Regions from separate parts of the Brevundimonas sp. SS2672 genome, predicted to be linked through region 1. Evidence: riboswitches for the same ligand, from Rfam matches in the RefSeq annotation. Region 1 holds a riboswitch; the other holds the start of a gene.
The links. A riboswitch is a leader RNA that binds a small molecule or an ion and turns the genes downstream of it on or off. The one in region 1 is predicted to bind glycine.

Region 1 (15,532 bases):
CGTCATGGCTGTGGCGGCCCTGCTGCTCGACATCGCCACCGGCCCGTCGTCGATCTCGCCCCTGACGGTGCTGCAAGGGGTGTTCGATCCGTCCAGCCTGAGCACAGCCCAGCAGGCCATCGTCTGGCAGGTGCGCCTGCCCTACGCCCTGATGGCGATGATGGTCGGCGCGGCGCTGGCCCTGGCGGGCGCCGAGATGCAGACGGTGCTGAACAATCCGCTGGCCAGCCCCTTTACGCTGGGCGTCTCCTCGGCGGCGTCGTTTGGGGCGTCGCTGGCGATCGTGCTGGGTCTGGGATCGTCCTTCATCGGGGCGGACTGGCTGGTGCCGCTGAACGCCTTCGTCTTCGCCTTCGGTTCGGTGCTGGCGCTTCAGGCCCTGGCGCGGATGAAGGGGTCGGGCATCGAGAGCATCGTCCTGTTCGGCATCGCGCTCGTTTTCGCCTTCAACGCCCTGACGGCGCTGGTGCAGTTCCTGTCCTCGGCCGAGGCGCTGCAGCAACTGGTGTTCTGGACCATGGGATCGCTGTCGCGCGCGACCTGGAGCAATGTCGCGGCCCTGGCGGTCGTGCTGGTCGTGGTCACGCCCTTCTCTCTTCTGTCGTCGCGCGCCCTGACGGCGCTGCGGCTGGGCGAGGACCGGGCCATGAGCTTCGGCGTCGATGTGAAGCGGCTGCGCTTCCTGTCGCTGCTGCGGGTCAGCCTGCTGTCGGCGACGGCCGTGGCCTTCGTCGGCGCCATCGGCTTCATCGGCCTGGTCGGGCCGCACATCGCCCGCCTGCTGGTCGGCGAGGATCACCGCTACTTCCTGCCCGCCAGCGTGCTGGCCGGGGCGGTCATCATGTCGCTGGCCTCGGCGGCGTCCAAGATCATCGTGCCGGGCGTGCTGATGCCCGTCGGCATCGTCACCGCCGTGATCGGGGTGCCGGTCTTCCTGCTGCTGATCTTCCGCAACGGAGGCCGGGCATGAGCGAACTGTCGATCAGCGGCCTCGACGCCGGATACGGCGGCCAGCCCATCATCAGCGGCTTCAGCCTGCCGCCCCTGACCGCCGGTGAAGTGGTGTCGGTCGTCGGCCCCAACGGCGCGGGCAAGAGCACCCTGCTGCGCAGTCTAGCGGGGCTGATCCCGGCGCACGGCTCGATCCGTCTGGACGAGGCGGAGCTGACCCGGCTGTCGCTGGCCGACCGGGCCAAGCGCGTCACCTACATGCCGCAGACCCTGCCGCAGGGCGTGGCTCTGACGGTGTTGGAGACGGTGGTGGCCTCGATCCGCGCCACGCCCCTGCGCGGCGCCGTCTACACCGACGCCCAGGCGGCCGAACGCGCCTATGAGGTGCTGCAACGGATCAACGCCGAGGCGCTGGCCGGACAGCGGCTGGACCGACTGTCGGGCGGCCAGAAACAGCTGACGGGTCTGGCCCAGGCCCTGGCGCGCGAGCCGCGCCTGTTGCTGCTGGACGAGCCCACCAGCGCCCTGGACCTGCACTATCAGTTGCGCGTGCTGGACCTGGCGCGCGAGGCCGCGGCCGAACGGGGCATGACGGTGATGATCGTTTTGCACGACCTTCAGGCGGCGGCGCGCGTCTCGGACCGGATCGCCGTCATGGCCAAGGGACAGCTGGTCGCCTTCGGAACGCCGGACGAGGCGATCACGCCCGATATCCTGGCCGAGGTCTATCGCGTCTCGGCCCGCGTCCAGCGCTGCGACCGCGGCGCGCTGCAGGTCATGATCGACGACGTGCTGGGTTAAGGCTTCCCTCTCCCGATGGGAGAGGGCTTGAGCGCGCGGCGGCGCAGCCGTCGCTCTGGCGCGAAAGGGTGAGGGTTCCGTACTTGCCTTCGGCGTAAGCCGCAGCACCAGCTTCAGCACCACGGCCTTCGGCCGACTTCACCCGCGAACCCTCACCCTTTCGCCTTAGCCAATCGCTTCGCTCTTGGAGGCTCAAGCCCTCTCCCACCGGGAGAGGGCGACAAGCGTCTTTACGGACGGATCAGCGTCACCACGTCGCCGGTCGGGTCGACCGGGACCGGGGTGCCGGCCGGGGCGTTGCGCGGCAGGCCGCGCGCCTTGTTCGTGATGTAGACGGCGTTGGTGGCGCGATCGATGGCGATGGTCTGGGGGAAGGTGCCCGTCTCCAGGTTCGCCTTCACGGCATAAGTGTCCGAATCCAGCACCGTCACCGTGCCCGCCTGCCGGTTGGCGACGTAGATCTGCTTGACCGCGCCGTTGTACGCGACGCTCAGGGCGCCCGCGCCGGTGACGACCTTGTGGATCAGGGCGCCGGTGTCGGCGTTCAGAACCGTCAGCTCGCCCGACTTCTGATGCGCCACGAACAGGCGGCGGCCCTCGGAATCCACGGCGATATTGATCGCCGCGTCGGCGCCCGACGGCCATTGGCCGACGGTTTCGCCCGTGGCCAGATCGATGGCGGCGACTTCGTTGCTGCCCATGCCCGTGACATAGAGGCGGTTCGTCGACGCATCGAGCGCGGCGCCCATCAGGGTGCCGACCTGAACCGGGATGGTGCGTTCCAGGGTGTTGGTCGCCCCGTCGATGACCCAGACGAGGTTCGGCTTGGCGGCGTCGCCCGCTTCGCCGCCGACGTCGGTGATGTAGACCTTGTTGTTCGCCTCATCGACGACGACCTGGCGGACGTGGCCGCCGTTCTCGCCATTGCGGACCGAGCCGATCACTTCGCCCGTGCGGGCGTTGATGGCCGTGATCACGCCCGCGCGGGTGTCGGTGCCGTACAGGATCTGGGTGCGGGTGTTCAGATTCAGGCCGTAGAGCGGATTGGCCGAGACGTCGATCGAGGACTCCGGCTCCAGCGTCTGGCCTTGCAGGCGGATGATCTGCGCCTGGTTGGCGCCGCGCGGGCCGACGGCGGCGACATAGAGGTCGTTGTCGGCCGGGTTGAAGACGATCTCATACAGGCCGCCGTGCTCGACCTTGACGGTCTTCTCGATCGTCTGGGCGGAGGCGGTCGAAGCGATCGCCAGGGCGGCGAAGGCGGCGACGGTCATCAGGCCGTTGCGCAGGGTGGTCATGGCGATTCTCCGTGGTGAAATCATCAGGCGGCCGGGACCAGATCGGTCCAGTAGTCCCCGCGATAGGGGACGGCCAGGAAGTCCTTGTTGATCGTGTCCAGCGTCGCGCGCGGGTCCAGATCGGCGAACAGTTCGGGCTGGATCCACTTGGCCAGGACTTCGGTGGCGACGATGTCGATGGGCGAGTTGATCAGCTGGTGCGACAGGCCGTGCACCTTGCCCTCGCGCACCGCCTTCAGGGTCGACAGGCCGCGCCGCCCGGCCACGCGGCGCAACGAGGCGCGCGAGGTCTCCACGTCATATTTCGGGCCGACGACGAAGCCGCCGCTCTTCTCAAGGTGCGGGCCGCCGGTGGCGATGTAGATGTCGGGATCGCGCTCGACCACGAACTCCAGGTTCAGCTTGCCCGACGGCTGTTTCAACACCTCGGCGCCGATGTTGCGAGCGCCGACGAAGCTCAGATAGTCGCCGATGTTCCCGGCGCCCACCGAGTTGCAGCAGTCCGGCCCGTTGCCCGCGTGGGCTTCCAGGAAGACCGTCGGCTTCTGCGCATCCGTAAGACCCGCCACGCGGTCGGAGATGACCTTCAACCGGGCGGCGCGGAAGGCGTTGTAGGCCTGCGCCTGGTCCTCGCGGCCGATCATGGATCCCAACAGGGACAGGCTGCGCGACTGATTTTCAAACGGGTGCTGGAAGAAGTCGATATAGGCCACGCGCACGCCCGCCTGCTCCAACTGGGCGGTTTGGGCGTCGGTCGGGCCGGAATCCAGCGACACCAGGGCCACCTGCGGCTGGGCGCCCAGCACCGCCTCGACGTTGAAGGCGGCGGCCGAGCTCGGCGTCTTCGGCAAGGTCGCCAGCGCCGGCGACCTCTCCAGGTAGGCGGCGTAGATTTCGGGGCTGAGTCGGTTCACGTCGCCCGCCCAGGCCGCCAGCAGACTGACCGGATCGGGATGGATCAGCGACAGGGCGATCAGGAAGCGGCTGTCGTCGATCGACAGCTTCGTCACCGGCGGAGTGATCGCCAGCGGCCGGTCGCGCAGATCGGTCAGCAGGGAGGACGGCCCGGCCTGGTCGCGACGCGTGCAGGCGGCCGCCCCGGTCGCCATCAGGGCGGCGGCGCCCAGCAGCAGGGCCCGACGCCCCAACCTCACCTCGACCATCGGCCCGTTCTCCGCCCATTCATCAGCAACGCCAGCGGCGTTTCACGAGCGACGCTTAATGATAATCAGTGTCAGCTTCAATCGCTGATTTGTCGCAGCGGACGCACGACCATCCGCGGGCCCGTTTTCATGCTAGGGCTGCTTTCACCGCCCCGCCTCCGTCCCTTCCGCCCCTTGAGCAGAGACCCGCGCCATGAACATCCGCCCATTGGAAGACCGTCTGCACGTCTCGCCGCAGATCCAGCCCGAAGACGTGCCGACCGCCGCCGCCCAGGGCTATCGCGCCATCATCTCCAACCGCCCCGACGCCGAGGAGCCGGGCCAGCCGATGACCGAGGACATCCGCGCCGCCGCCGAGGCTGCGGGCCTGCCCTTCGTCCACATCCCCATTCGCGGCGGCGCCATGACGCCGGACGACGTGGCTCGTTTCAAGGCCGCCCTGGCGGACCTGCCCCACCCGATCCTCGGCTACTGCCGCTCGGGCACGCGCACCACCTATCTCTGGGCCCTGTCCCAGGCGGGCGAACGCCCGGCCGAGGAGATCATCACCCTGGCCGCCCAGGCCGGCTACGACGTCTCGCCTCTCGCCTCGCGCCTATAGAGCCCGCGAGGAAGCCGCGGCCTCAGTCCTGCTCCGGCGCCGTCAGCCGGGCGGGGTCGACGCGGTGGGTCACCATGCGGCGATGCAGGGTCGTGACCACCCCGCTGCCGGTCTTGACGCACAGGCCCGGAAACACCGCATGGACGAAGCAGGCCAAGGAGCCGACGAACATGGCCGCGCCGAACGAGGCGGCGACGCCCATATGCTCCACATAGCTCTCTCCGACCGAGGCCGGGTGATCGACGAACAGACGCTTGAACATGAACCCTCCGCTACAGACTGCGGAAGGTATTCCGATCACCGAAGAGAATCATTTCTGCCTGTTCCCCGAATTTGATGGCTCAGGAGAATAATATTCTCGCCTGCCCGCCCATCAGAGCGGAAGGGCCGTGGTGAACTTGATCTGTTCCATGGCGAAGCTGGAGGAGACGTCGTCCAGCGGGGCGATGGCGATCAGACGGCGATAGAAGCGGTCATAGGCGGCGATGTCCTTGACCAGCACCTTGAGCAGATAGTCGACGTCGCCGCTCATCCGGTAGAACTCCACCACTTCGGGCAGGGCGGCGGCCGCCTTGAACGCCTCCAGCCATTCGGCGTCGTGCCGGCGCGTCTTGACCGAGACGAAGACCACCAGAGGCAGGTCCAGCGCCTCGCGGTCCAGCAGGGCCACGCGCGCGGCGATGATCCCCGTGTCCTGAAGCCGCTTCACCCGTTTCCAGCACGGCGTCTGCGACAGGCCCACCCGCTCGGCCAGTTCGGCGATGGGAACGGTGGCGTCGTCCTGCAGTATGGCCAGCAGGCGGCGGTCGATGGCGTCCAGTGCGCTCATGTCACGGCCCTCCCCGGCCGACCACGCCGTCGTCTCAGGCCGTCAGGGCGCGCGGCAGTTTGAAGGTCACCGTCTCGCGGGCGCCGTCGTCCTCGGTCACCGTCACGTCGAAGCGCGTGCGCAGCGCCTCGATCACCCCCAGGACCAGCGGCTCGGGCGCCGAAGCCCCGGCGGTCAGACCGACCGTCTCGACCCCGTCGAACCAGCCCCAGTCCAGATCGCCCGCGTCATCGACCAGACGCGCGTCGCCTGCGCCGGCCTTCAGCGCCACATCCACCAGCCGCGCCGAGTTGGACGAGTTCTTCGATCCCACCACCAGCACCAGGCCGCAGCCCTCGCCCAGCCGCTTGACCGCCTCCTGACGGTTGGTGGTGGCGTAGCAGATGTCTTCCTTGTGCGGGTCGGGCAGTTCGGGGAAGCGCCGCTTCAGCGCCGCCAGAATCTCGGCCGTGTCGTCCACCGACAGCGTCGTCTGGGTGGCGTAGGCCAGCGGCTGGTCGCCGGGGCGCTGGAAGCCTTCCGCATCCTCGACCGTCTCGACCAGGCTGATGGCCCCGGCGGGCAGCTGGCCCATGGTGCCGACGACCTCGGGGTGGCCCGCGTGGCCGATCAGGATGACGTGGCGCCCTGCTGCGAAATTGCGCTCGGCCTCGACATGGACCTTGGACACCAGGGGACAGGTGGCGTCCAAAAACAGCATCTCGCGCGAACGCGCCGTCGCGGGCACCGACTTGGGCACCCCGTGAGCCGAGAAGACCACCGGACGGTCGTCCGGGCACTCGTCCAGCTCCTTGACGAAAACGGCGCCCAGGCCCTTCAGCCGGTCGACGACGTGGCGGTTGTGGACGATCTCATGCCTGACATAGACGGGGGCGCCGTATTTCTCGATCGCCCGCTCGACGATCTGGATGGCCCGATCCACCCCGGCGCAGAAGCCGCGCGGCGTCGCCATGCGGACGGACAGGGGCCGGCGTTGAAACTGCGAAGGGGGGACAAGCGCGTTCATGGGTGCGAACTTAAGGCTTTGCGCGCCGGATCGCCACCGGAAGTCCGCACGCCGTTTGCCGCGCCTCGCTTTAGCCGCTATCACCACCCAGCGTGGCCCGTTCGGGCGTCCGATCGGCCCCGCCTTCATCGACTGCCGGAAAGCTCCTGATGCGTCGCGTCCTGACCGCCCTCGCCGCCCTCTCCCTTACGGCCGCGCTGATCCCTCACGCCGCCGAGGCCCAGAGCGGACGCCCCCAGGGCGGCCAACAGGGCGGCCAGCAGGCTGAAAAGGCCCCGTCTCGCCCGATGCGTTTCGCGCCTCTGAGCCGCCGCGCCAACGCCGGCCCCTGCCCCTATGTGAAGATTCTCTACGACGCGGCTCGCTACGTCGAACTGTCGGATTATGAGCGCCCGACGACCACCGGCGTCGGCTTCACCGGCGAGATCGAGGGCGTCAGTTCCGACTGCGTCTACCGCGAAGACGATCCGATCCGCCTGGACATGAACCTGCTGTTCAGCCTGGGCAAGGGTCCGCAGGCCGAAGGCGACGCCCGCACCTATCGCTACTGGATCGCCGTGACCGAGCGGAACTCCGCCGTCCTGGCCAAGGAATATTTCGACCTGCCCGTGACCTTCGGCGGCGCCGACCGCACCCAGGCCGAGGCCAGCCAGACCATCGTCATCCCGCGCGCCGACGCCTCCACCAGCGGCGGCAATTTCGAAGTCCTCATCGGCTTCGACGTCACGCCCCAGATGGCCGAGTTCAACCGATCCGGCAGCCGATTCCGTCCGACTGCGGGCCAGCAGACCAACTAAGACATGACCGACCTCAAGACTTCTCTCGGCGAAGCGGTCGGAGCCGCCTTCGCCGCCGAAGGCGTGGACAAGGCCCTGGCCCGCGTCACCGCCTCCGACCGTCCCGATCTGGCCGACTTCCAGTCGAACGGCGCCCTGGCCGCCGCAAAGGCGCTGAAAGCCAACCCGCGCGAACTGGCCGCCAAGGTGGCCGAGCGTCTGGCCGCCGATCCGCGCCTGTCCTCGGTCGAGGTCGCCGGTCCCGGCTTCATCAACATGAAGCTGTCGAACGCGGCCCTGGCCCGGCGCGCGGCCGAGGTCGCGGCGGATGAAGACCTGGCCGGCGCCTCGCGCGTCGAGCCGCGCAAGGTGGTGATCGACTACGGCGGCCCGAACGTGGCCAAGCCCATGCACGTCGGCCACCTGCGCAGCGCCATCATCGGCGAGAGCCTGAAGCGGCTGTTCCGCCTGCGCGGCGACGAGGTGACCGGCGACGCCCACTTCGGCGACTGGGGCTTCCAGATGGGCCTGCTGATCACCGCCTGCGGCGACGAAGGTCTGGCCGACGCCTTCATGGCCGAGGGCGACGGTCCCTTCCCGGCCGAGACGCCGGTGACGCTGGCCGACCTCGACCGCCTCTATCCGCTGGCGGCGGGCAAGGCCAAGGAAGATCCCGCCTTCCGCGACCGCGCCCGCAAGGCGACCGCCGAACTGCAGGGCGGCCGCCCCGGCTATCGCGCCCTGTGGTCGCACTTCGTCGCCGTCAGCCGCGAGGCGCTGAAGCGCGAATATGACGACCTGTCGGTCGACTTCGACCTGTGGAACGGCGAGAGCGACGCCGATCCCCTGATGGACGAGATGATCGCCGACCTGAAGGCCAAGGGCCTGCTGGTCGAGGACGACGGCGCCCAGGTGGTCCACGTCGCCCGCGACGGCGAGACGCGCAAGAAGAAGTTGGCCGACGGCTCGGTAATCGAGGCGCCGTCGCCCCCGCCCCTGCTGGTCATCAGCTCGGAAGGCTCGGCCATGTACGGCACGACCGACCTGGCCACCATTCTGGACCGCCACAAGTCCATTGATCCCGACCTGATCCTCTACGTCGTCGACGAACGTCAGGCCGAGCATTTCGAACAGGTCTTCCGCGCCGCCTATCTGGCCGGATACGCCCCCGAGAAGTCGCTGGAGCACCTCGGCTTCGGCACCATGAACGGCGCGGACGGCAAGCCGTTCAAGACCCGCGCCGGCGGCGTGCTGAAGCTGCGCGACCTGATCGACATGGCGACCGACAAGGCGCGCGAGCGTCTGCACGAGGCCAAGCTGGGCGACGACCTGCCCGCCGAGGAGTTCGAGGACATCGCCCACAAGGTGGCGGTCGCCGCGCTGAAGTTCTCGGACCTGTCGAACAACCGCACGACCTCTTACGTCTTCGACCTCGACCGCTTCATGAGTTTCGAGGGCAAGACCGGCCCCTATCTGCTGTATCAGGCCGTGCGGGTGAAATCCCTGCTGCGCAAGGCGGCGGAACAGGGCGTGCCCCTGGCCCCCATCGTCATCGAGGAAGCCGCCGAGCGCGACCTGGCCCTGACGCTGGACGCCTTCGACGCGGCCACGGCCGACGCCTATGACAAGCGTTCGCCCAACCTGATCGCCGAGCACGCCTATCGGCTGGCGCAGAGCTTCTCGGAATTCTACGCCGCCTGCCCGATCTTGGTCGCGCCGGACGCCGCGACCAAGGGCTCGCGTCTGGCCCTGGCCGCCGCGACCCTGCACCAGCTGGAGACGGCGCTGCGCCTGCTGGGCATCGAGACGCCCGAGCGGATGTAATGTGATAAGGGGGAGGCGACCGCCAAGGAGCCTCCCCCATGTCCCTCGACGCCTTCATCGCGCGCCTGCCCAAGGCCGAACTGCACCTGCACATCGAGGGCTCGCTCGAGCCCGAACTGATGTTCGAACTGGCGCAGCGCAACGGCGTCGCCATCCCCTATGACAGCGTCGAGGCCGTGCGCGCGGCCTATGACTTCTCGAACCTGCAGGACTTCCTCGACATCTATTACGCGGGCGCGGCCGTGCTGCTGACGCGTCAGGACTTCGAGGACCTGGCCTTCGCCTATTTCCAGCGCGCCGCCGCCGACAACGTCCGCCACGCCGAGATCTTCTTCGACCCCCAGACCCACACCGACCGGGGCGTGCCCTTCGCCGTCGTGGTCGAGGGCCTGATCGCGGGCATGGACCGGGCGAAGAATGAGCTGGGCGTCACCAGCGGCCTGATCCTCAGCTTCCTGCGCCACCTCAGCGAGGACGAAGCCTTCGCCACGCTGGAGGCCGCCGAGCCCTATCTTCATCACTTCATCGGCGTCGGACTGGATTCGTCCGAGGTCGGTCACCCGCCGTCGAAATTCCAGCGCGTCTTCGCCGCCGCGCGCGACCTGGGCCTGAAGCTGTGCGCCCACGCCGGCGAGGAAGGTCCGCCCGAATACGTGCGCGAGGCCCTGGACCTGCTGCACATCGACCGCATGGACCACGGCAACCGCTCGATGGAGGACGAGGCCCTGATCGCCCGTCTGGCCGCCGAGCAGATGACGCTGACCGTCTGCCCCCTGTCGAACCTGAAGCTGCGCGTGGTCAGGGATCTGAAGGACCACTCGGTCCCCGAGATGCTGCGTCGGGGTCTGCACGTCACCCTGAACTCGGACGATCCGTCCTATTTCGGCGGCTATGTGAACGCGAACTATATCGAACTGGCCAAGGCGGTCGGCCTCACACGCGAACAGGTCGTGCAACTGGCGAAGAACAGCTTTGAGGGCAGTTTCCTCAGCGACGCCGACAAGGCCGCACGGATCGCCGAGGTCGAGGCCTACGCGGCGGCGAACTGAGCTGGCTCCACTCTACCGCTCATCCCGGCGGACGCCGGGATCCAGTGAGAGCAACGCGCTCCACGGCACAGGATGCCCGTCGGCATCGGCGATGCCTGTCACCAAAGAACTGGATCCCGGAGTCCGCCGGGATGAGCGGAATGGGAAGCGGGGCGGCTAGAAAAGACGATCGGCCTCGATCTCCGCCACGCCCAGCGTCGCAAACCCGGCCTTGGCCGCCGCCGCCGTGTCCGGGGCGATGGCGCGACAGGCGTCTTCGATGACCACGGCCTCAAAGCCCTCGCGCACCGCGTCCTCGGCGGTGAAGCGCACGCAGTAGTCATAGGCCAGGCCGCACAGGAAGACGCGCTTCACCCCCAGATCGCGCAGCAGGCCCGCCAGACCCGTCGCCGTCCTGTGGTCGTTCTCATAGAAGCCGGAATAGGAATCGACCGCCGGGTTGTAGCCCTTGCGGACCATGGCCAGCGCCTTGGTCACGGCAGGCGCCGCGTCGGGGTGGAAATCCGCCCCCGGCGTGCCCTGCACGCAGTGATCCGGCCACAGCATCTGAGGCCCGTAGGCGACCTCAATCTGCGTGAAGGGCGCCGCGCCCGCGTGGTTGGAGGCGAAGCTGATCTGGTCCGGCGTGTGCCAGTCCTGGGTGGCGATGACGGCGGCGAACCGCTCGGCCAGCCGATTGATCAGGGGCATGATCGCCGCCCCGCCCTGAACCGCCAGGGCGCCGCCCTCGCAGAAATCGTTCTGGGCGTCGATGACAAGGAGCGCATCTGTGGCGGCGATCTGCATGGCGTCAGGCCGCCGCGATCTGGTCGACTTCGTTGGCCGAGCCGAGCACGACCGGCACCCGCTGGTGCAGCTCGGTCGGGGTCACGTCCATGATGGCCTGTTTGCCGTCGGTGGTGGACTTGCCGCCCGCCTGTTCGACCAGGAAGGACATGGGGTTGCCCTCATACATCAGGCGCAGCTTGCCCGGCTTGTTCGGCTCGCGCTTGTCCCACGGATAGAGGAAGACGCCGCCGCGCATCAGGATGCGGTGCACGTCGGCCACCATGGCGGCGACCCAGCGCATGTTGAAGTTCTTGCCGCGCGGCCCCTCGGCGCCCTTCAGGCAGCCGTCGACATAGCGCTGGACGCTCTCGGCCCAGTGGCGCTGGTTCGACATGTTGATGGCGAATTCCTTCGTATCGGCCGGAATGCGCACGTCCTCATGCGTCATCAGCCAGCGGCCGTCCGGCGCCAGGGTGAAGCCCGCCACGCCCTTGCCCGTCGTCAGCACCAGCATGGCCTGACCGGCGTAGACGGCGTAGAGCGCCGCGACCTGATGGCGGCCCGATTGCAGGAAGTCGGCCTCGCTCGGCTGGGCCGACGGCGCCTTCAGCACCGAGACGATGGTGCCGACCGGGGCATTGATGTCGATGTTGGACGAGCCGTCCAGCGGATCGAACAGCACCAGATATTCGCCCGCCGCGTTCGCCGAGGGCTGCATCGTGTCCTTTTCCTCGGACGCCACCCCCGCCACGGCCGGGCAGGCCAACAGGGCGTCAGTCAGGATGTCGTCGGCGATGACGTCGAGCTTCTTCTGCTCTTCGTCCTGCACATTGACGGCGCCCGACGCGCCCAGGGCGCCGACCAGGGCGCCGCCCGCCACCACCTGGCGGATCTCGACACAGGCGGCGGCCGCCGTCGTCAGCGTCTCGACCAGACCCTGCGGCAGGTCGAGGGAGGCGAGGTGGGCGGCGAGATCGGTGCGGGCGGTCATGACGTCCTTCAAATCCTGTGGGCGAAGCGCGGTTCCGCCCCTCATGGCCCTTAGGATCGACGGCGGCAAGTCCGGCGCCGCTTGACTCTGCGCCGGAGTCGGGGCCTTAGGTCGAACGCTCTCGCGGGAGAGATCGGGTCCGTTCGCGGCGCCCGGAGCCGAAGGCGCAACCGCCCCGGAAACGCTCAGGCAAAAGGACCGCGAAAGCGCACGGACGCTGGAAAGTCGCCGAAGGACGGAGGGTCCCGACGCGCGCCGACGGAGCAAGGCCGAACCTTTTCGGGAACGGTCGGAATCTCTCAGGCTTCAGGACAGCGGGGGCGCAACGACGGCGAAGCTATCGCCGCAACCTGCGACCCGGAGGCGACGCCATGAGCGATCAGGCCCTTAAGACTACCCCCCTCAACGCCGCGCATCGCGCGCTTGGCGCCCGCATGGTCGGCTTCGGCGGCTATGACATGCCGGTCCAGTATGAAGGCGTGCTGGCCGAGCACCGCTGGACCCGCGAGCACGCCGGCCTGTTCGATGTCTCCCACATGGGCCAGGCGCGCATCACCGGCGCCGACGCCATCGCGCAGTTCGAGCGCTTCGTCCCCGGCGACTATGCGATCGTGAAGCCCGGCAAGCAGAAATACACCCTGCTGCTGAACGAACAGGGCGGCGTCATGGACGATCTGATGGCGGGCAAGCCGTTCGAGGACGGCCTCTACATCGTCGTCAACGCGGGCAATAAGGACGCCGACTTCGCCTTCCTGAACGCCCATCTGTCGGGCGACGCCAAGCTGGAGGTGCTGGACCGCGCCCTGCTGGCCATTCAGGGGCCTGAAGCGGCCGCCGTCATGGCCGCCCATTCGGCGGAACTGGCCGACATGGGCTTCATGGACTGCCGCGCCATCCGCCTGTTCGACGAGGACTGCATCGTCTCGCGCTCGGGCTACACCGGTGAGGACGGCTATGAGATTTCAGTTCCGGCCGCCGCCGCAGAGCGCGTGTGGGGCCTGCTGCTGTCGGACGCGCGGGTGAAGCCGGTCGGCCTGGGCGCGCGCGACTCCTTGCGTCTGGAAGCCGGTCTGCCGCTGCACGGCCACGATGTCGACGCAACGATCACCCCGGTCGAGGCGGGGCTGACCTTCGCCCTGTCCAAGTCGCGCAAGGAACGCGCCGACTTCGCCGGCGCCGAGACCATTCTGAAACAACTGGCCGACGGCCCGGCCCGCGTCCGCGTCGGCCTGCACGTCAAGGAAGGCGCTCCCGCCCGCGAAGGCGCCGAGATCGCCGACATGGACGGCGCCGTGATCGGCAAGGTCACCTCGGGCGGCCCCTCGCCGACGCTGGGACACAACATCGCCATGGGCTATGTGCCGCCGGCCTTCGCCGAGTTGGGCGCGGAACTGAAGGTTCTGGTGCGCGGCCGCCCCGCCGCCGCCGAAGTCGTCGCCACGCCTTTCGTGGCGACCCGCTACTACCGCAAGCCGAAATAAGACCGTCACCCTCGGGCTCGCCCCGAGGGCCGGGCGGTCCGCCGCTCGACGCTGGAAGTTCTAGACCAACCGCCCGCTCCAGGGCTCGATCCTCGGGTCAAACCCGAGGATGACGACAAAAGGGAAGACCAAGATGAAGTTCACCAAGGATCACGAGTGGGTTCGCCTCGACGGCGACGTCGCCACGGTCGGCATCTCCAAGCACGCCGCTGACGCCCTGGGCGACGTGGTGTTCGTCGAGACGCCGGAAGCCGGCAAGACCGTCTCGGTCGGCGACAGCTTCGCCGTCGTGGAATCGGTCAAGGCCGCCTCGGACGTCTACGCCCCCATCGCGGGCGAAGTGATCGAGGGCAACGCCGCCCTGGCCGACGCCCCGGAAACCGTCAACGCCGATCCCGAAGGCGAAGGCTGGTTCGCCAAGATCAAGGTGTCCGACGCCTCGGTGCTGGACGGCCTGATGGACCGCGCCGCCTACGACGAATATCTGACCACCCTGTAAGGTCTCCCTCTCCGCTCATCCCCGCGGAAGCGGGGACCCAGTTCCTTGGGGTCAAGCAGCGGTGTTTGAAGCTTAAACCTGGGTCCCCGCTTCCGCGGGGATGAGCGGAATATAGAATGCGCTACCTCCCCCTGACGCCCGACGACCGTGAGGCCATGCTGGCCGCCATCGGCGCCAAATCCATCGACGACCTGTTCATCGACGTGCCGCAGGCCGCGCGCCGCGACGGCTTCGTCGACCTGCCCCGCGTGGCGGGCGAGCTGGAGGTCGAACGCGCCCTCTCGACCATGGCGAGCAAGAACGCCACGGCCGGAACCGTGCCCTTCTTCTGCGGCGCCGGGGCCTACAAGCACCACGTCCCGGCCACGGTCGATCACGTAATCCAGCGGTCGGAGTTCCTGACCAGCTACACCCCCTATCAGCCGGAAATCGCGCAAGGGACCCTGCAATATCTCTACGAGTTCCAGACCCAGGTCGCCAACCTGACCGGCATGGAAGTCGCCAACGCCTCGCTCTACGATGGGTCGACGGCGATGGCCGAGGGCGTGCTGATGGCCACCCGCGTGACCCGCCGCAACAAGGCCGTCATCTCGGGCGGGGTCCACCCGCACTACGTCAAGGCGACCGAGACCGTGGTCCACGCCGTCGGCGTCGAGACTGAAGCCCTGACCGCCGCCGTCGACGCCGAAGACGCCGTCATCGCCGCCATCGGCAAGGACACGGCCTGCGTCGTCGTCCAGACCCCGAACGTCTTCGGCACGGCCACCGACGTGACGAAGATCGCCGAGGCCGCCCACGCTGCGGGCGCCCTGCTGATCGTGGTGACGACCGAGGCCGTGTCGATGGGCCTGCTGAAGTCGCCCGGCGAGATGGGCGCCGACATCGTCGCGGCCGAGGGTCAGTCGATCGGCAACGCCCTGAACTTCGGCGGCCCCTACATCGGCCTGTTCGCCACCCGCGAGAAGCTGCTGCGCCAGACGCCCGGCCGCTACTGCGGCGAGACGGTGGACGCCGAGGGCAGGCGCGGCTTCGTCCTGACCCTGTCGACGCGCGAGCAGCACATCCGCCGCGACAAGGCGACGTCGAACATCTGCACCAACTCGGGCCTGTGCTGCCTGGCCTTCACCATCCACATGAGCCTGCTGGGCGAGACGGGCCTGCGCCAGCTGGCCCTGCTGAACCACGAGAAGGCGCTCGCCACGCGCGACGCCCTGGCCGCCATTCCGGGCGTCGAGATCCTGACCCCGCGCTTCTTCAACGAGTTCGCGGTCAAGCTGCCGAAGAACGCCGCTGAGGTGGTGCAGACGATGGCGGACAACGGCGTCCTGTGCGGCGTGCCCTACAGCCGTCTGGCGCCCGATGCGGGCCTCGACGACGTCCTGCTGGTCGCCGCCACCGAGACGACGCTGGACGCCGACATCAAGATCCTGGCGGGTGCGCTCGCCAAGGTTCTGGCCGCCTAAGGGGAGATTGGAACCATGAGCACGATGAACAC
Region 2 (15,532 bases), 1.6 Mb from region 1:
AAAACGCACTGGGAGGCACGCGATGAGGCAAATGGGGGATGCTGGCGTTCGAGCGAATTCCGGCAAACGATTTACGGCGATACTGCTGACGACGACGGCGCTGATGGCGGCCGCTCCGGCGTTCGCCCAAAGCGTTGAGCCGGATCAGGACGAGGCGGGGAACGTCGACGTCACTCAGGTCGATGAGATCGTCGTCACCGGCATTCGCGCGTCGCTGCAGAACGCCCTGTCGCAGAAGCGCAACGCCGCCAACCTGGTCGAGGTCATCGAGGCGGAGGACATCGGCAAGCTGCCGGACCAGAATCTCGCCGAAGTGCTTGAGAACGTCACCGGCATCCAGATCACCCGCGAGGCGGGCGTCGGGCGCGGCGTGCAGATCTCGCGGCACGGACGCCAACCGGGTCGAAATCAACGGCGTCTCGACGGTGGGGTCGGGCTCGGGCCGGTCGGGCATCAGCTTCGACGATCTGGCGGCCTCGATGATCAGCTCCGTGCAGGTCATCAAGGTGCCGGAAGCCAAGACGATCGAAGGTTCGGTGGGCGGCACCATCAATCTGCGGACCATCCGCCCGCTGGACTTGAAGGATCCCCTGTTCGCCTTCCGCGCCCAGACTGAATACAGCGACCTGTCGGATACCCTGACGCCGCGCTATTCGGGCACGATTGGCAAGCGCTGGGACACGGACTTCGGTCAGTTCGGCCTGGTCGGCAGCTTCAGCTACGCCGAGCAGGACGTCGCCGCCTTCCGCCCGCGCGTCGACCGCGATGCGGTCGTCACTCCGGACTCGGGCCGTCTGAGCGCCGAGGCCTTCCCCTTCATGCGCATCCAGTTCTTCAATCAGGATCTGGATAATTTCGAGTATGAGACCAAGAATTTCTCGGGTTCGGCGGAGTGGAAGCCGAAAGACAATCTGAAATTCTACTTCGACATGACGCTGAACGATCAGCAGCGCGCCGAACAGAGCTCGACCGTCCAGATCTCGACCATTTCGGACAACGGCGTGGTCGACAACACGACGAACACCGCCTTCGAAACCGTCAACCTGGGCAAGGTGCAGGGTCCGAACGGGACGATGGATCTAGGCTCCGTCCAGGCGGCGCTGAAGGGGCTCATCCTGCCTCGGACGGACGGCAATCTTGCGCCCTATCTGCGCACGACCAGCGATACGGGCTCGCGCGTAACCGAAAGCCGCGTGTTCGCCTTGGGCGGCGAGTGGGATCTGGAGCGTTTGTCGCTCAGCGCCCAGGCGTCCTTGTCGACCTCGGACTCGGTCCTGCCCAGCTTCAATACGACGCTCGAATTCGTCAATCCCAACGGTCCCCAGCCGGTCCGGGGCGTGTCGCTGGCCAACGGCGTGCCGATCGAGTTCGACCTGAGCGGCGGCACGCTGCAGTTCGGCATCGCCCAGGGGCAGCTCTCGACGCCCAGCACGGCCCAGTTGCTGGACCCCGCCAACTATCGCCTGCATCAGGTGTCGCAGGGTCGTAGCGTTCGCGAGAATGAAGAGAAGGCGTTCCGCCTCGACGCCTCCTACGCCATGGACGGCATTGTGCCCTTCATCAGTTCGATCGACGCGGGGCTGCGCTGGAACGAGACCAGCGCGCTCAATGACAACGTCACGGGCAGCACCAACTTCACCAACATCGACTCGTCCTTCTTCCGTCCCAGTGGCGACCGCTTCTCCAACCTGCTGATCGCCGGCCCGAACAACTTCAACGCGGCCGATGATCGCCGTCTGTATTTCTCGGACTTCCTGATCCTGGACGGCGCCAAGGCCTTCGGCGATCCGGCCGGAACCCTGGCCGACATCAACGCCGCCATCGCGGCCAGCAACGCCGCCAACGGCTCCAATATTCCGCTGATCGGTCAGCCGACATCGCAAGCGAGCGCCTTCTTCGAGATCACCGAAAAGACCAGCACCGCCTATCTGCAGGCCAATTTCGACACCGAAGCGTTCGGGATGCCTGTGCGCGGCAACGCCGGCGTCCGTTATGTCAGCACCGACCTCAGCTCGGTCGGCAATACGGTCGCCAGCGGCACGGACGCGAGCCGGTCGGTGCACAACACCTCCTATGAATTCTGGCTGCCGCGCTTCAACCTCGTGGCCGAGCCGCGGGAGGACGTGATCATCCGCGCCGGCGTCGCCCGTGATATTCGCCGACCGGACTTCAACCGGCTGTCGTCCTCGGTGACCTTCGCCACCAGCGAGAACACGGCGGTAAACCGCGGCAATCCGAACCTGGAGCCGGAAACCGTCCTGTCGTTCGACCTGTCGGCCGAATACTATTTCGCTCCTTCCAGCCTGATCAGCCTCGGCGTCTTCCACAAGGTGCGCGACAATCTGTTCGCCAGCGTCACCGAAAGCCCGCCGGACAACGCCGTCAACGGCGTGGTGAACCGAAGCCGTGATCCGTCTTGCCCCGGCGGCGGCATCTACAACCCGATCGCCGTCATCAACGTCAATCACCCAGACAAGGGGCAGACCGGCATCTGCGTTCCGCTGACGTCGATGTTCAACGTGGATGGCGAGACGACCCAGACGGGAGTCGAAGCGGCCTTCCAGTACGACCTGTCGCAATGGGAGGATCGCCTCGGCTGGATGTCCGGCTTCGGCTTTATCGGCAACTTCACCTATCAGAAGACCGGCGGAAACGTTGACAGCTACCGGACCATCGGCCTGACGCGGAACACGACCCGCGACCTGGGCTTCGATCCTCTGCCGCAGGATCGCGTCGAGCTGGAGAACCTCTCGAAGTACTCCTACAATGCGACGCTGTTCTACGAGCGGGGCGGGCTGAGCGCCCGGATGCGCTACACGTGGCGTTCCGACTTCATCAACACGGAAGCCTTCACCTCAGCCTTTGACGTTCCGCGTGTCAGCGACGACCGCGGACAACTGAACGCCAGCGTCAACTATGAGATCAACAGCTGGGCCACCGTGGGTCTGGAGGCGATCAATCTGACGCGTGAAGACGCCAATGAATACTGCATCAACGACGATGCTCTGCTGTGCTACAACGGTCTGACGGACCGCCGCATTGTCGCGGGGCTGAGCTTGCGCTTCTGAGGGACGCCGAGACTTCTGCTCCATAACGAGATGGAGCGGAAGTCTCGCGCCAATCTAAGTATGCGTCGAGCCATGGCTTTCAGCCGACTGTTAGGGGCAAGGGCGGGGCTGAGAACCGCAGGTACTGATCGAGTCGGCTATAGCTGCGTTGCTCTGAGGCCATGGTTTGCGGCTTTCAAAGCAGCCGGATTCAGAGGCTGAGGTCGACGGTTTCGGTTCATCCACACAGCAGGCTGGCCGGGCCATACATGTCGTGGATGCAACCGTGCCAAGGGCGACGCGCCTTAACCGAGGAAGCGTCAGCATCCTCGACACCACCGGCGCAGCGGCAGCTCTCAGCGAGGCTGTTAGGTCACGAAATGTGGAAGCTTAGCGTGACGATCAAGCCCTTCTTTGTCGATCGGTTTCGGATGGAGAAGCCGCCGCCTTGGGCTTGCGCAAGGGATTCGACGATGGACAAGCCCAGACCCGCCCCACTGGGTTTTCGCGTTGCGCTAGGCCGATAGAAGCGCTGTGACAGGCGCTGCAGATCCTGAGGGGCTACTCCAGGGCCATGGTCCCATAGAGTCAACTGGGCGATATCGCCCTGAACATTGACCTGAAGCATGATCGGCGGGAGGCCGTAACGGCGGGCGTTATCGAGCAGATTGGTCAATTGCTCGACGATCAGATCCTCGTTTCCACGAACCAAAACCGTTTCCAGGGGGAGTCGAAGTCGAAGGTCGTCGCCAGAATGGCTGCGGCAGGCGGTGCGGACGGCGCGGCCGAGATCGGCTTCGCCGGCGAAACGCACGCCGTCGGCGCGAGCGACGGCGAGCAACTGATGAACGAGGCGGGTCATGTAGCCCGCGCTCTGCCGCGAGTCCTCCAACAGACGCAGCTCCGTTGTGCTCCAACCACGGTCCGTGCTCGCCAACAAATCCAGATTGGCGGCGATCACTGTCAGCGGGGTGCGAGATCTGATGCGAGGCGTCGGCTGCAAAGCGCTGGATCCCGGATGTGGAGCGTTCCAGTCGCGCCAGAAGATCGTTGTAGGCTGAGATCACGGCCAGCAGTTCACGCGGCGCCAAGTCGGTCGGCGTTGGAGCGAAATCATGAGGCGTCGCCGTGGGGCGCGCTGCGAGATGATCGGCCAGAGGTCGCAAGGCGCTTAGCCCCCAAGTGAGACTTGGCCAGATGAGCAGGGCGGCAAGCCCGACGAGCATGGCGAGAAACAACAAGAGGTTGCGGTGCAGTTCCGCCATGTCCGCCCGACGTGAATCCAGACTTTGAGCGACCGAGACGGAGACGACGCCCTCGCGCCCCGGAATGGCGACAGATTGCTGAGCCATACGCAACGGAACATTGTGCGCGGTCAGATAGGCGAAGCGCGGATGGTCAGTCGACAGCCCTGACAACAGGGGCAGCTCTTCATAGCCGGTGATCAGCTTGCCGCTGTCCCGCACGTTGTAGAAGACCGCGTCCCGTTCGGGGTTGTCCAGCAAGGCCAACGACCACGGCTCGACTTCCGCGATCACCTCGCCGTTCTCAAGCGTGACGCTTTCGAGGATGGTCTGCATGGCGCCTGCGAGCAGGCGGTCCGCAGTTCGTTCGACCACGCGATGGGTCGTCCACATGCCAATGGCGAGAAATAGAACCGCAAAGGCCGTCAGGGGGGCGATCTGCGCCAGGAACAGACGACTGATCAGGCTGTGATGCTTGAGAGATCTGGCCATCAGAGATCGAGGCGATACCCGCGACCGCGGATATTGACCACGGCGGGTCCGTCGGGCTGCAATTTGCGGCGCAGACGTCCGATATGCACTTCCAGGGCATTGGGCGAAGGCGCCTCATCCTGGGGAAAGACCTCCGCCGCAAGCATGTCCCTGTCCACGACCTGGCCGACGCGGGAAGCCAATACCCGCAACGCCGCCCATTCGCGGGGACGCAAGGCCAGGTCGCGGTCGCCGACCATGACGCGTCCGGCTTCCCAGTCACAGGTCATGGCGCCGATCATGACGGTCTCTGCGGTTCGTCCCTGGCGACGGCGTGCGATGGCCCGCAGCCGCGCCGCCAATTCGACGGGGGCGAAGGGTTTCACCAGATAATCGTCAGCCCCCAAATCCAATCCCGCCACCCTCTCGGTCAGCCCGTCGCGCGCCGTCAACATCAGCACGGGCGTGGTCGAGCCCCGGCGTCGGAGCGCGCTCAAGACCTCGAAGCCGTCGATATCGGGCAGGCCGATGTCCAGAACGGCCGCGTCGAAACCCCCGTTCGCCTCCAGGGTCAGGGCTTCAGCGCCATACTCGGTACAGCAGGCGGTGAAGCCGGCGGCTTCCAGACTGGCCTTGAGAGAATGCCTGAGCGCCTTGTCATCTTCGACGACCAGTATTTTCATGGCGACCGGCTGGGTGGGAGTGAGTGACTTTGCGGAACCTAAAGCGGCGCGCCGCAAAGTGGAACTGGCCGGCGAGCTTGATACGACTTCTCGTCGTGCTGGCGGTCGCGGCGACCGCGACCTGCGTTCGCGAACCGAACGGGCCTGCCACAAATCCGCTGACCCGCTGGAGGGCGCAGCGCGAAGGGGGCCTGGTCGTCTATACGAACACCAGCATGATGCAGCCGGTCATCGACGCTTTTCAGGACCGCTGGCCGATGATCAAGGTGCAGGTCGTGGATCGCAACTCGTCGCTGATCGCTGAGGAGGTGAAGGCGACGGCGGATGCGGGGCGACCGGGGGTCGATCTCGTCTGGTCCTCGGCGATGGATCAGCAGATCAAGCTGGTCAATGACGGCTACGCCCAGACCTATCGCTCACCGCATCGTCGCAGTCTTCCCGACGGCGCCATATGGCGGAGTCAGGGCTTTGGCTTGACCGCCGACCCGATCGTTTTCGTCTACAACCGTCGACTGTTGCCAGCGGACGCGGCGCCACGCAGTCACGCGGAGCTTCTGCGTCTTCTGAGTACGAGGCCCGAGGTGTTCGCCGAGCGGACCACCTTATATGACGTCGAGCGCAGCGCTGTCGGCATGATGTTGTTGTCTGCGGATATCCAGGCCTATCCAGACGCTTGGCGGTTGATGGAGGCCTTGGGCCGTACGGCGCCTCGCCTTGATACATCGGGGCATAGAATGCTGGGCCAGATCGCCGACGGCCGGAAGGTGTTCGCTTATAACGTCAACCGCTCCTTCGCGGTCGGCTTTGCTGCGGATCATGACGAAGTGGCGGTGATCGTGCCGTCGGACTATCGACTGTCCGTGTCGCGCGTCGCTTTTATTCCGCGCAACGCCAGCCATCCGGCGGCGGCGCGGCTGTTTCTGGACTTCCTTCTCTCGCGTGAAGGCCAGGAACTCATCAGCCGGACCGGCGCGGGCCCCATTCGTGTGGATATGGCGGATGTCGCCGCTTCTCCCGGGCTGAGGTCCATCCGTGTCGGTCCTGGTCTTCTGGCCAACCTCGATCAGTTACGACGTCGGCGCTTGATCGCCCAGTGGCGGACAGCGATGGTCGGAGCGGAACAGGCGCCAGACGATCCCTTCGCGCCATGATGGGCGATCGCGCAATCCTGTGGATAACTCTCGCGCGCGGTTACTGACATCTTCCTGTCACCTTTCTGACACCGCGCCGCTAGGCGGCCCGCGCCTCGCCGCACGATTAGGTCGAGCAAGGATAATAATAGCGTATATTTGCGTAGTATATATAAAGTAAGCAATAAATTTGCCAAAAATGTCGATTTGACAGGCTTTGTGAGGCGGTTTCCTACTGGTTTTGCAGCGCGGGAGAGATCGAACTCCGACGCCGAAGGCGCAACCGCCCCGGAAACGCTCAGGCAAAAGGACCGTGCTGCGCGGGAAACGCTGGAGAGAAGGCGGCCTTCGGGTGCGCCTCGCCGAAGGAGCAAGGGGCGACCCGAAACTCTCAGGCCCGATGACAGCGGGGGCGGTCAAAAGGCGCGTCAGTCGCCGCTGGTCTCTTGTCCTTGGGAGGGGACGCCGTCGCCATGAGGAACTTCGACTTGTCCAAATTCAATACTCGTTTGACCGGATGCAGCAGCGTCCTGGCGCTTCTCGCGTGCGCCGGCGGAGCCATGGCCCAGGATGTCCCTGTGGACGAAGGGCCCTCGTCGGTCGACGAGATCGTTGTCATCGCTTCGCGGATCGATCGCGCCGGGTTCGAGGCGCCGACGCCGACCGTGCGTCTGACGGCCGAAGATCTGTCGGTCGGCGCACGTCCGAACATTGCAGCGGCCCTTAACGACATGCCGCAGTTTCGCGCGACTTCGTCGCCGCAGACCACCGGCACCAACACGGGCGCAGGCAACGCGCCGGTCGATCTGCGCGGCCTGGGCATCAGTCGCACCCTGGTGCTGATCGACGGCCGCCGTGTGTCGAGCGAGAATGACCTGAATAGCATTCCGTCGATTCTGGTGCGCAGCGCGGATGTGGTCACTGGCGGCGCTTCGGCGGCTTGGGGCTCGGGCGCCGTCGCGGGCGTGGTCAACATCGGTATCGATCGTCGGTTCACCGGCGCCAAGATCGGCGCGGAATACGGCATCTCCTCCTTCGACGACGCGGAGCAGAAGCGTTTTGAGGCGGCCTGGGGGACGGATTTCCTGGAGGGCCGGGGCCATTTTATCATCGGCGCAGAATACCTCGACAATGAAGGCGTGGTGCCGAAGACTTCACGCCCGCGCATCGGTCGCTGGGGGCAGGTGTCGACCAATGACGGCACCGGTCGTTTCGTCACCGTGCCGGACGTCGGCTTCGCCAACGCCGCCTATGGGGGGCTGATCATGTCGGGCGTGCTGTCGGGCAAGGCCTTCAATCCTGATGGTTCGTTGCGCGACTTCGATTTCGGCCAGCAGGTCGGGACGTCGACCGTGGGCGGCGAAGGGCCGTCCAACGACGATCTCAGCCCTCTGGTCACGCCCCAGCAGCGCTTCGTCGCCATGGCCAGCGCCACCTATGACGTGACGGACACCCTGCGTTTCACCGCCGATATTCGTCACGCCAAGATGTGGAACGACTACATCTGGTTCGGCGACCATAACCGCGGCGATCTGCAGATCAGCATCGACAACGCCTTTCTGCCGACGGCGGTGCGTGACGCCATGACGGCGGCGGGTGAGACCAGCTTCACGATGGGCCGCTTCAACGCCGAGACCTATCCGCGGATCGACTTCGAACGCGTCACGACGCAAGCCACCCTGGCGCTGGACGGTGAATTGGGCGGCGGCGCCTGGCGCTGGGGCGCCTACTACAGCCATGGAGAGTTCGAGAACAACATCGACACTCCCGGCTTCCTGCTGAGGACGGAATACGCCCAGGCGGTGGACTCGGTGCTGGATCCGGCGACGGGGCAGGCGATCTGCCGCGTCTCCCTGACCAACGCCAACTCGGGCTGCGTGCCGATAAACCTGTTCGGTCTGGGCGCGCCCAGCCAGGCGGCCATGGACTATGTGACCGGCACGCCGCAACAGCGTTCGACCACCAAGCTGGATGTCGGGGGGATCAGTCTGCGCGGCGAGCCCTTTACCCTGCCGGCCGGTGATGTCTCGGTCGCCTTTGGCGTCGAGGCGCGCAAGGAGTCGATCGACCAGACCGTCGGCGAACTGGACGCGGCCAAGGCTTTCCGGACCTTCAGCTTCTCGGCCATGTCGGGCGAGTTCTCGGTCAAGGAAGCCTTCGCCGAAGTTCTGGTCCCGGTCGTTCGTGACCTGCCCGTTCTGAACAATCTGGAGTTCAACGCCGCGGCGCGCATTTCCGATTACGACACGACCGGCTCGATCTGGTCCTGGAAGGTGGGGGCGACCAATGAGTTCTTCCCCGGTTTCCGAGGCCGCATCACCCAGTCCCGAGACATCCGTTCGGCCAATCTGTCGGAGCTCTACACCCAGACGACGACCGGCTATAACAACATCAACGATCCGGCCAAGAACCAGACCGTCTATGTGCTGAACAACGGCGGCGGCAATCCGGATCTGACGCCAGAGACGGCCGACACCCTGACGATCGGCGTCACCTATGCGCCGCCGTCGATCCCCGGCCTGAACATGTCGCTCGACTACTACAACATCAAGATCGACGATGTGATCACCACCATCGCGCCGCAGGACCTGGTGAACCGCTGCTTCAACGGCAACACCGCCCTGTGCAGCAAGATCGAACGCAACGCCCAGGGCGACCTGGTCCGCACCATGTCCACCTATGTGAACCTGGCCGAGTACCAGACCGACGGCGTGGACGCCGAGATCTCCTACGCGGCGCCGCTGGACCGCTTCTTCCCTGAAGCGCCGGGTCGGGTGACGGCGCGTCTGGTCGGAACCTGGGTGAACAGCCTGACCACCAACGACGGCGTCAGCGAGATCCAGTACGTCAAGTCTCAGGGTTACTCCTTCGGCCTGGGCGTGCCGGAATGGCGTCTGAACGGCTCGCTGGGCTGGAAGGGGGATGTGTTCGGGGCGAACCTGCGCGCCCGCTACATCTCGGCCGGCGACTACAACAGCACGATCAAGATCGTGAACAACCACATCGGCAGCTATACCTACTTTGACCTGGGCGCGACGGCGGACCTGACCCGCTTCGGGGCGCAGGGGGTGGAGCTCTACGCCAACGCCACCAACCTGTTCGATCGCCAGCCGCCGGTGGGGTCGCTGTTCTCTCCCTACTACGACGTCATTGGCCGTTACGTCACGATCGGCGCGCGGGCTCGCTTCTAGGTCTGAGCCTTCGTGTCCTTGTCGCCGGCTCCCCAACCCTGACCAGGGAGCCGGCGACTCCTTCCCTTGCCGAGAGGGCCTGATTTCATGATTTCCCGACTTCCCCTGGTGTTGGCCGCCGCCGTGGCCGCCAGCGCCTTCGCCGCACCTGTGCTCGCCGAAGCGCCCAAGCCGGCCGCCATTGTCGCGGACGGGCTGCCGCCGGTGCCGGACGCCCTGGTTGCGGCGACTCAGCCCTATCTGGAGGCGCGCCGTGCGGCCTTCCTAGGATGGAGCGCTGTAGATCGCTCCATGCTGGTCAAGACGCGCTTCGGCGCCAGCGACCAGCTGCACCGTGTCGCCGCGCCCGGCGCGGCCCGCACCCAGATCAGCTTTGAGGCCGAACCGGTGATGTTCGGCGCGCCGTCGCCCGCCGATGGGACGCTGTTGGTCCAGAAGGACAACGGCGGCGACGAATTCTATCAGCTTTACACTCTCCATGACGGGCGGCTGAGCCTGCTGACCGACGGCCGCAGCCGTAACTGGTTCGGCGCCTGGAGCCCGGACGGCCACAAGGTCGGCTACGCTTCGTCCCGCCGCAACGGCGCGGACATGGATCTCTATGTCGTCGAACCGGGCGTCGCCGGATCGGATCGCCTGGTGGCTCAGGTCTCGGGCGGCGGGTGGAACATCGCCGACTTCTCGCATGACGGTCGCAAGGCCCTGGTCCTGAACCGCAAGTCCATCAATGACGCGGCAGTCTATGAACTGGACCTGGCGTCAGGCCAGATGACCGCTCTGACTGATCCGGAGGCGCAGGTCTCCTATGTCGATCCGCGCTACGGCGCTGACGGCGGCGTTTACGCCACCTCGAACCGCGACTCCGACTTCCTGCGCCTGGGCCGTATCCAGGGCGGCGCCTTCGTTCCTATCAGCCTTGAGGCGAAATGGGATGTGACCGACTACGCCCTGGCGCCGGACGGCTCCTTCGCAGCCTATGCGATCAATGAGGCCGGCGTCACCCGTCTGCGGGTGCTGGATCTGAAGAGCGGAGAGGCGAGGGCGGTCGACGGCCTGCCGGCCGGCGTGCTGCACTGGAGCTTCGGCGACACCATCCAGATCGCGCCCTGGGGCGAGATCGGTCTCAGCCTGTCTTCGGCCCAGGTGCCGGGCGACGCCTTCTCCATCGATCCCAAGACGCTGGCCGTGCGCCAGTGGACGTTCAGCGAGACGGGCGGGCTGGACCCCAAAGCCAATGTCGAACCGACGTTGGTGGAGATCCAGAGCTTCGACGGCGAGACGGTCTCGGGCTTCCTTTATCAGCCGAACGCGGCAAAATTTCCCGGCCAGCGGCCGCTGATCATCGACATCCACGGCGGCCCCGAGGGTCAGACGCGACCCGAGTTCCTGGGCCCGCAGAACTATCTGCTCAACGAACTGGGGGTGGCGCTATTCTTCCCCAATGTGCGGGGGTCGAGCGGCTATGGCTCGCGCTTCGTCAACCTGGACAATGGGCCTTGGCGTCGTGAGGATTCGGTCAAGGACATCGGCGCCCTGCTGAGCGCCCTCAAGCAGAATCCGTCGCTCGACGCCTCGCGCTTTGCTGTGACCGGCATCTCCTATGGCGGCTACATGTGCTACGCCACGGCGGTTCACTACAGCGATCAGTTGAAGGGGGCGAACTGCTATGTCGCCATCTCCAACTTCGTCACCTTCCTGGAGAACACCCAGTCCTATCGCCGCGACCTGCGGCGGGTGGAGTATGGCGACGAGCGCGACCCAGAACAGCGCGCCCAGCTTCAGGCCATCTCGCCGCTGACCAACGTGGATCGGATCAGCATTCCCCTGCTGGTGTCGACGGGCGGCAACGATCCGCGCGTGCCGGCTTCCGAAGCCGATCAGATCGTCAAGGCGGTCCGCAGCAACGGCGGCACGGCCTGGCATCTGCTGGCCGAGAACGAAGGCCACGGATTCCACAAGAAGGAGAACGTGGACTACTACTTCTGGACCAGTCTGCAGTTCTGGCAGGAAACCCTGCTCAACGGCGCGGCTTCGCGCTGAGTATTCCGCGATGGGGCGCCGGTAATGGCGTCTCATCGCGCCCTCTTTCCGAGTCCTTCATGTTTCTGAAAAAGGTCGCTCTGGCGACGGCTTTGTCATGCCTGTTCGCCGGTTCGGCGGCTGCGTCCCCGATCGCTGTGGATCATCATGTCCATGTCCACTCGCCGGCGATCCTCTCCTTCCTGCCGGGCTATTGCCGCAGCCCTGGGCGGATCGGCGCCTGCCCGGATATCTTCGTCCAGCCGCTGACGGCTGATGATCTGCTGGCGACAATGGACCGGGCCGCGGTGAGGCAGGCCTGGCTGATGTCCACCGCCTATCTGGCGGAAAGCCCCATGATGGTTCCGCCTGCGCCGGACGCGGCTGAGCTCGTGCGGTCGGCAAACGCCTTCACCGTCGGCCTGGCGCGAGAACGCCCGGACCGCTTCGTCGCATTCATCGGGATCAATCCGCTGACCTCGACGGCCTTGCCCGAGCTGGCGTTCTGGGCCGACGAGCCGGCGGCGGCGGGCGTGAAGCTGCACCTTACCAACTCAGGCCTCGACCTCAGGGACAAGGTACATGTCGCCCGCCTTGCGCGGGTGTTCGAGGCGGCGGGGCGTCACCGCAAGACGATCATGATCCACATGCGCACCCGCGCCGAGGACTATGGCGCGCAGGACGTGGAGATCTTCTTGAAGGAGGTGCTGCCGCACGCTGGCGGAAGTCCTGTCTTCATCGCGCATTCGGGCGGGTGGGGCGGCCTGGACGCCAACACCTGGTCGGCCATCGACGCCTTCGCGGAGGCGTTGGAGCGTGAGCCGGGCCTGGGCGCCTCGCTTCATTTCGACCTGGCCCAGACTTTCGACGCCGAGACGCCCGATGAAGATTTGGCTCGCCTTGCGGCTGTGATGCGGCGGATCGGTCTGGAGCGTTTTACGCTTGGTTCGGATTGGCCGTTCTCTGGCGAGTTGGCAGGCTATTTCGGCTCTGCGTTCGAGCGCTTGCCGCTCACTTCCGCTGAGCGCGGCCAACTGACCCCAGCTCACGCAGGCGGGAGCGTCCGGGGGCATGAATGATCACCAGGGAATTCGCCTTGTTTCGACGTGGTCTGCTCCCACGCCCTGCTCCGGACCCAGGCCAGGGCCAGGACCTAGGCCTACCCAAGTTACGCTGAAGCTTAACTAATTCCTCTTGTCGTATCTTAACTCTTTCCGCCGCACGTATCGGCCTCAGTTTAGATATCGTCTGCGGAGTTCGCGATTGCCTGTAGCCCGTGTGGAGACGCCGGTTTCGATTGCCGGCCTTGGTTTCGGCGATTCGCGGAAGAAGGCGCTTCTGAACTCAGTCTGTCGCCATCGCGCCATCTGGGCGGCGGCGGCGGCGGTGTTGCTGCCCTCCACGCACGCGTTCGCTCAATGCGCCGCTGCGCCGGCGGCGCTCAATCTCTCCTCCGGCAGTTGCGCCGATCCGGCGTTCACCGCGAGGCAAAGCGCAGACGCCGCGCCCGTGGTCGATGTCTCTGGATCGGGAAGCTATAGCGGCGTTTCTGTCGATCTTTCCGCGTTCGGCAGCGGCCACGGCGTGCGCGCCAGCGATGACGGTGCGATTTCGTTGACCGGCACGCCGTCGGACGGGGCCATGGTCACCACCTATGGCGACGACGGCCACGGCCTCTACGCCGATGGCGGGGGGCAGATCACTGGCAGCTATACCTCGGTCTATACGAACGGCGTCGGCGCTCACGGGGTCGAGGCGATCGGGACAGGCAGCCGCGTCACGCTGACCGACAGCGGGGTGAACACGGCGCTCGACAACGCGTATGGGGCCTATGCGTCGGGGGGCGGGACGATCACCCTGACCCGCACCAACGTCACGACTAGCGGCGCGGGGGCCTCTGCTGTTCTTGCGGACGCGGGCGGATCTATCGCCCTCAACGACCTGAGTACGTACAGCTATGGGGATGACGCCGCCGGCGCGGTCGCGGCGGGCGCTGACAGCAGCCTGAGCCTGAACAACGCCTATGTAAACGTTTCCGGAAACGGCGGCGCCGGGCTGCTCGCGGCCGATGGCGGACTGATCACCATGAGCGGCGGCGCGATCGCGACCGGCGACTACTACGGCGGCGCCGTCACCACCGGCTCTCCGGGCATGCTGGCCCGTGGCGCCGGCAGTCGGATTCTTGTCGTCAATGGCGCGACGTCCTCTACCTACGGCGCCGACAGTCAGGGCATCTGGGCGGACGCCGGCGGCAGGATCGACTTCGCCGGCTACGGCGTCTTCACCTATCAGCCCAATTCCTCAGGCGTAGCGGCGAGCGGGTCGGGCAGCACGGTCACCCTGACCGACACCATAGTCCGCACTTCCGGCCCTTCCAGCGCCGGCCTGCTCGTCATCGCCGGGGGCGCCGTCACCGCGAGCAACACGGAGATCACGACCGGTTATGGAAGAGACGGGAGCAACCTTCCGGCCCTTCAGTTTCCGAGCGCCGACATAGGCCTGGAGGCCCATGGCGCGGATGTGCTCGGGGCCGGCAGCCGGCTGCAGACGCAGAACGCCCGCATCACCATACATGGCGACGGCGCCGTCGGCGTCAGGGTCAGCCAGGGCGCCTCGGCCTCGATCGTCGGCGGCACTATCACGACCAACGGCGCCGACACAGCCGCGATCGGCGGCGCCGACGCCGTCCGGGCGACCGACGACGACAGCAGCATCGTCCTGTCCGGAACCTCGGTCAAAACGACGAACATCAACGCCGCGGGCCTGCATGCGATGGCAGGCGGCGCGATCGCCGCCACGGACGCCACGGTCGCTACGCAGGGAGCGAACGCCTTCGGCGTATCCGCGCGGGACGCTGACAGCGGCATCACCCTGACCAACACGAACGTCGCCACCTCAGGCGACGCCGCGTTCGGAGTCCGGGCCGGCGATGCAGGGACGGTGCAGATCGCGGGCGGTTCGGTCGAAACCGCCGGCGCCGCTGCGCACGGCGTCGCCGCCGTCGACGGCGGGAACCTCACGGTTTCGGGCGCGGCCGTCGCGGCGAACGGCGCCGGATCGTCGGCGATCTACCTCGCGGGCAGCGCGGCGAACACCGTGTCGATCACCGGCGGCAGCCTGAGCGCCGCTGGCGGCGCGATCGTCCTTTCCGAAGGCGGGACGGGCGTGGTCTCGATCGGCGGCGGCGCCGTGCTCAACCCCGCCGTCGTCAACGGCCGGCCCCTGCTGGCGCAGGTGAGCGACGACGCCGCAGGTGTGGCCAGCGACCTGACGCTGAACATCGCCGACATGCCGTCCCTGACGGGCGACATCGTCGTCGACGCATCGACCCTCGCCTATAATCTGAGCAACAGCAGCTGGACGGGCGATCAGCGCCTGATCGGCTCCGGAAGCGCGACCAGCGCCGGCCTGATCGCTTCGCAATGGACGGGCGACCTGCTCGCCGACCCCGGCAACACCGCCGACGTGTCCCTGACGCAGGGCAGTCTCTGGACCGGCCTGGCGCGAAATGCGGCCGACATCACGATCGACGCCGACAGCGCCTGGAACCTGACCGGTGATTCCAACGCGACCGGCGCAGTGGTCAACGCCGGCGTGATCCAGTTCCTGGCGAGACAGGACGGCTACAGCACGCTGACGGTCGGCGGCTATACGGGCGGCGCAGGGAGCCGCATCGGCTTCAACACCTATCTCGGCGACGACGCCTCGCCCACCAACCTGCTGGTGATCAATGGCGGTCAGACCGGC

Region 2: linked by a shared signal. The riboswitch ahead of AC52GN_RS03965 (TonB-dependent receptor domain-containing protein) and the one ahead of gcvT (glycine cleavage system aminomethyltransferase GcvT) in region 1 are both predicted to bind glycine.

What each region holds. Positions count from the first base shown of each region.
Region 1 covers NZ_CM184201.1:2,446,371-2,461,902, forward strand. The annotation lists gene AC52GN_RS12390 (FecCD family ABC transporter permease) at 1-970, shown strand, start outside; gene AC52GN_RS12395 (ABC transporter ATP-binding protein) at 967-1,752, shown strand; gene AC52GN_RS12400 (YncE family protein) at 1,983-3,050, opposite strand; gene AC52GN_RS12405 (ABC transporter substrate-binding protein) at 3,074-4,213, opposite strand; gene AC52GN_RS12410 (protein tyrosine phosphatase family protein) at 4,407-4,814, shown strand; gene AC52GN_RS12415 (DUF6356 family protein) at 4,837-5,076, opposite strand; gene AC52GN_RS12420 (Lrp/AsnC family transcriptional regulator) at 5,188-5,643, opposite strand; gene ispH (4-hydroxy-3-methylbut-2-enyl diphosphate reductase) at 5,678-6,649, opposite strand; gene AC52GN_RS12430 (Tat pathway signal sequence domain protein) at 6,799-7,446, shown strand; gene argS (arginine--tRNA ligase) at 7,450-9,249, shown strand; gene AC52GN_RS12440 (adenosine deaminase) at 9,288-10,298, shown strand; gene pncA (bifunctional nicotinamidase/pyrazinamidase) at 10,455-11,084, opposite strand; gene AC52GN_RS12450 (class 1 fructose-bisphosphatase) at 11,089-12,057, opposite strand; glycine riboswitch at 12,172-12,268, shown strand; gene gcvT (glycine cleavage system aminomethyltransferase GcvT) at 12,429-13,538, shown strand; gene gcvH (glycine cleavage system protein GcvH) at 13,672-14,037, shown strand; gene gcvPA (aminomethyl-transferring glycine dehydrogenase subunit GcvPA) at 14,154-15,500, shown strand; gene gcvPB (aminomethyl-transferring glycine dehydrogenase subunit GcvPB) at 15,516-15,532, shown strand, end outside.
Region 2 covers NZ_CM184201.1:798,714-814,245, forward strand. The annotation lists partial or broken gene AC52GN_RS03930 (TonB-dependent receptor plug domain-containing protein) at 104-367, shown strand; gene AC52GN_RS03935 (TonB-dependent receptor) at 426-3,068, shown strand; gene AC52GN_RS03940 (sensor histidine kinase) at 3,421-3,723, opposite strand; partial or broken gene AC52GN_RS03945 (hypothetical protein) at 3,925-4,008, opposite strand; partial or broken gene AC52GN_RS03950 (sensor histidine kinase N-terminal domain-containing protein) at 4,322-4,783, opposite strand; gene AC52GN_RS03955 (response regulator) at 4,783-5,502, opposite strand; gene AC52GN_RS03960 (ABC transporter substrate-binding protein) at 5,541-6,596, shown strand; glycine riboswitch at 6,815-6,899, shown strand; glycine riboswitch at 6,904-6,984, shown strand; gene AC52GN_RS03965 (TonB-dependent receptor domain-containing protein) at 7,154-9,766, shown strand; gene AC52GN_RS03970 (prolyl oligopeptidase family serine peptidase) at 9,854-11,806, shown strand; gene AC52GN_RS03975 (amidohydrolase family protein) at 11,866-12,864, shown strand; gene AC52GN_RS03980 (autotransporter outer membrane beta-barrel domain-containing protein) at 13,064-15,532, shown strand, end outside.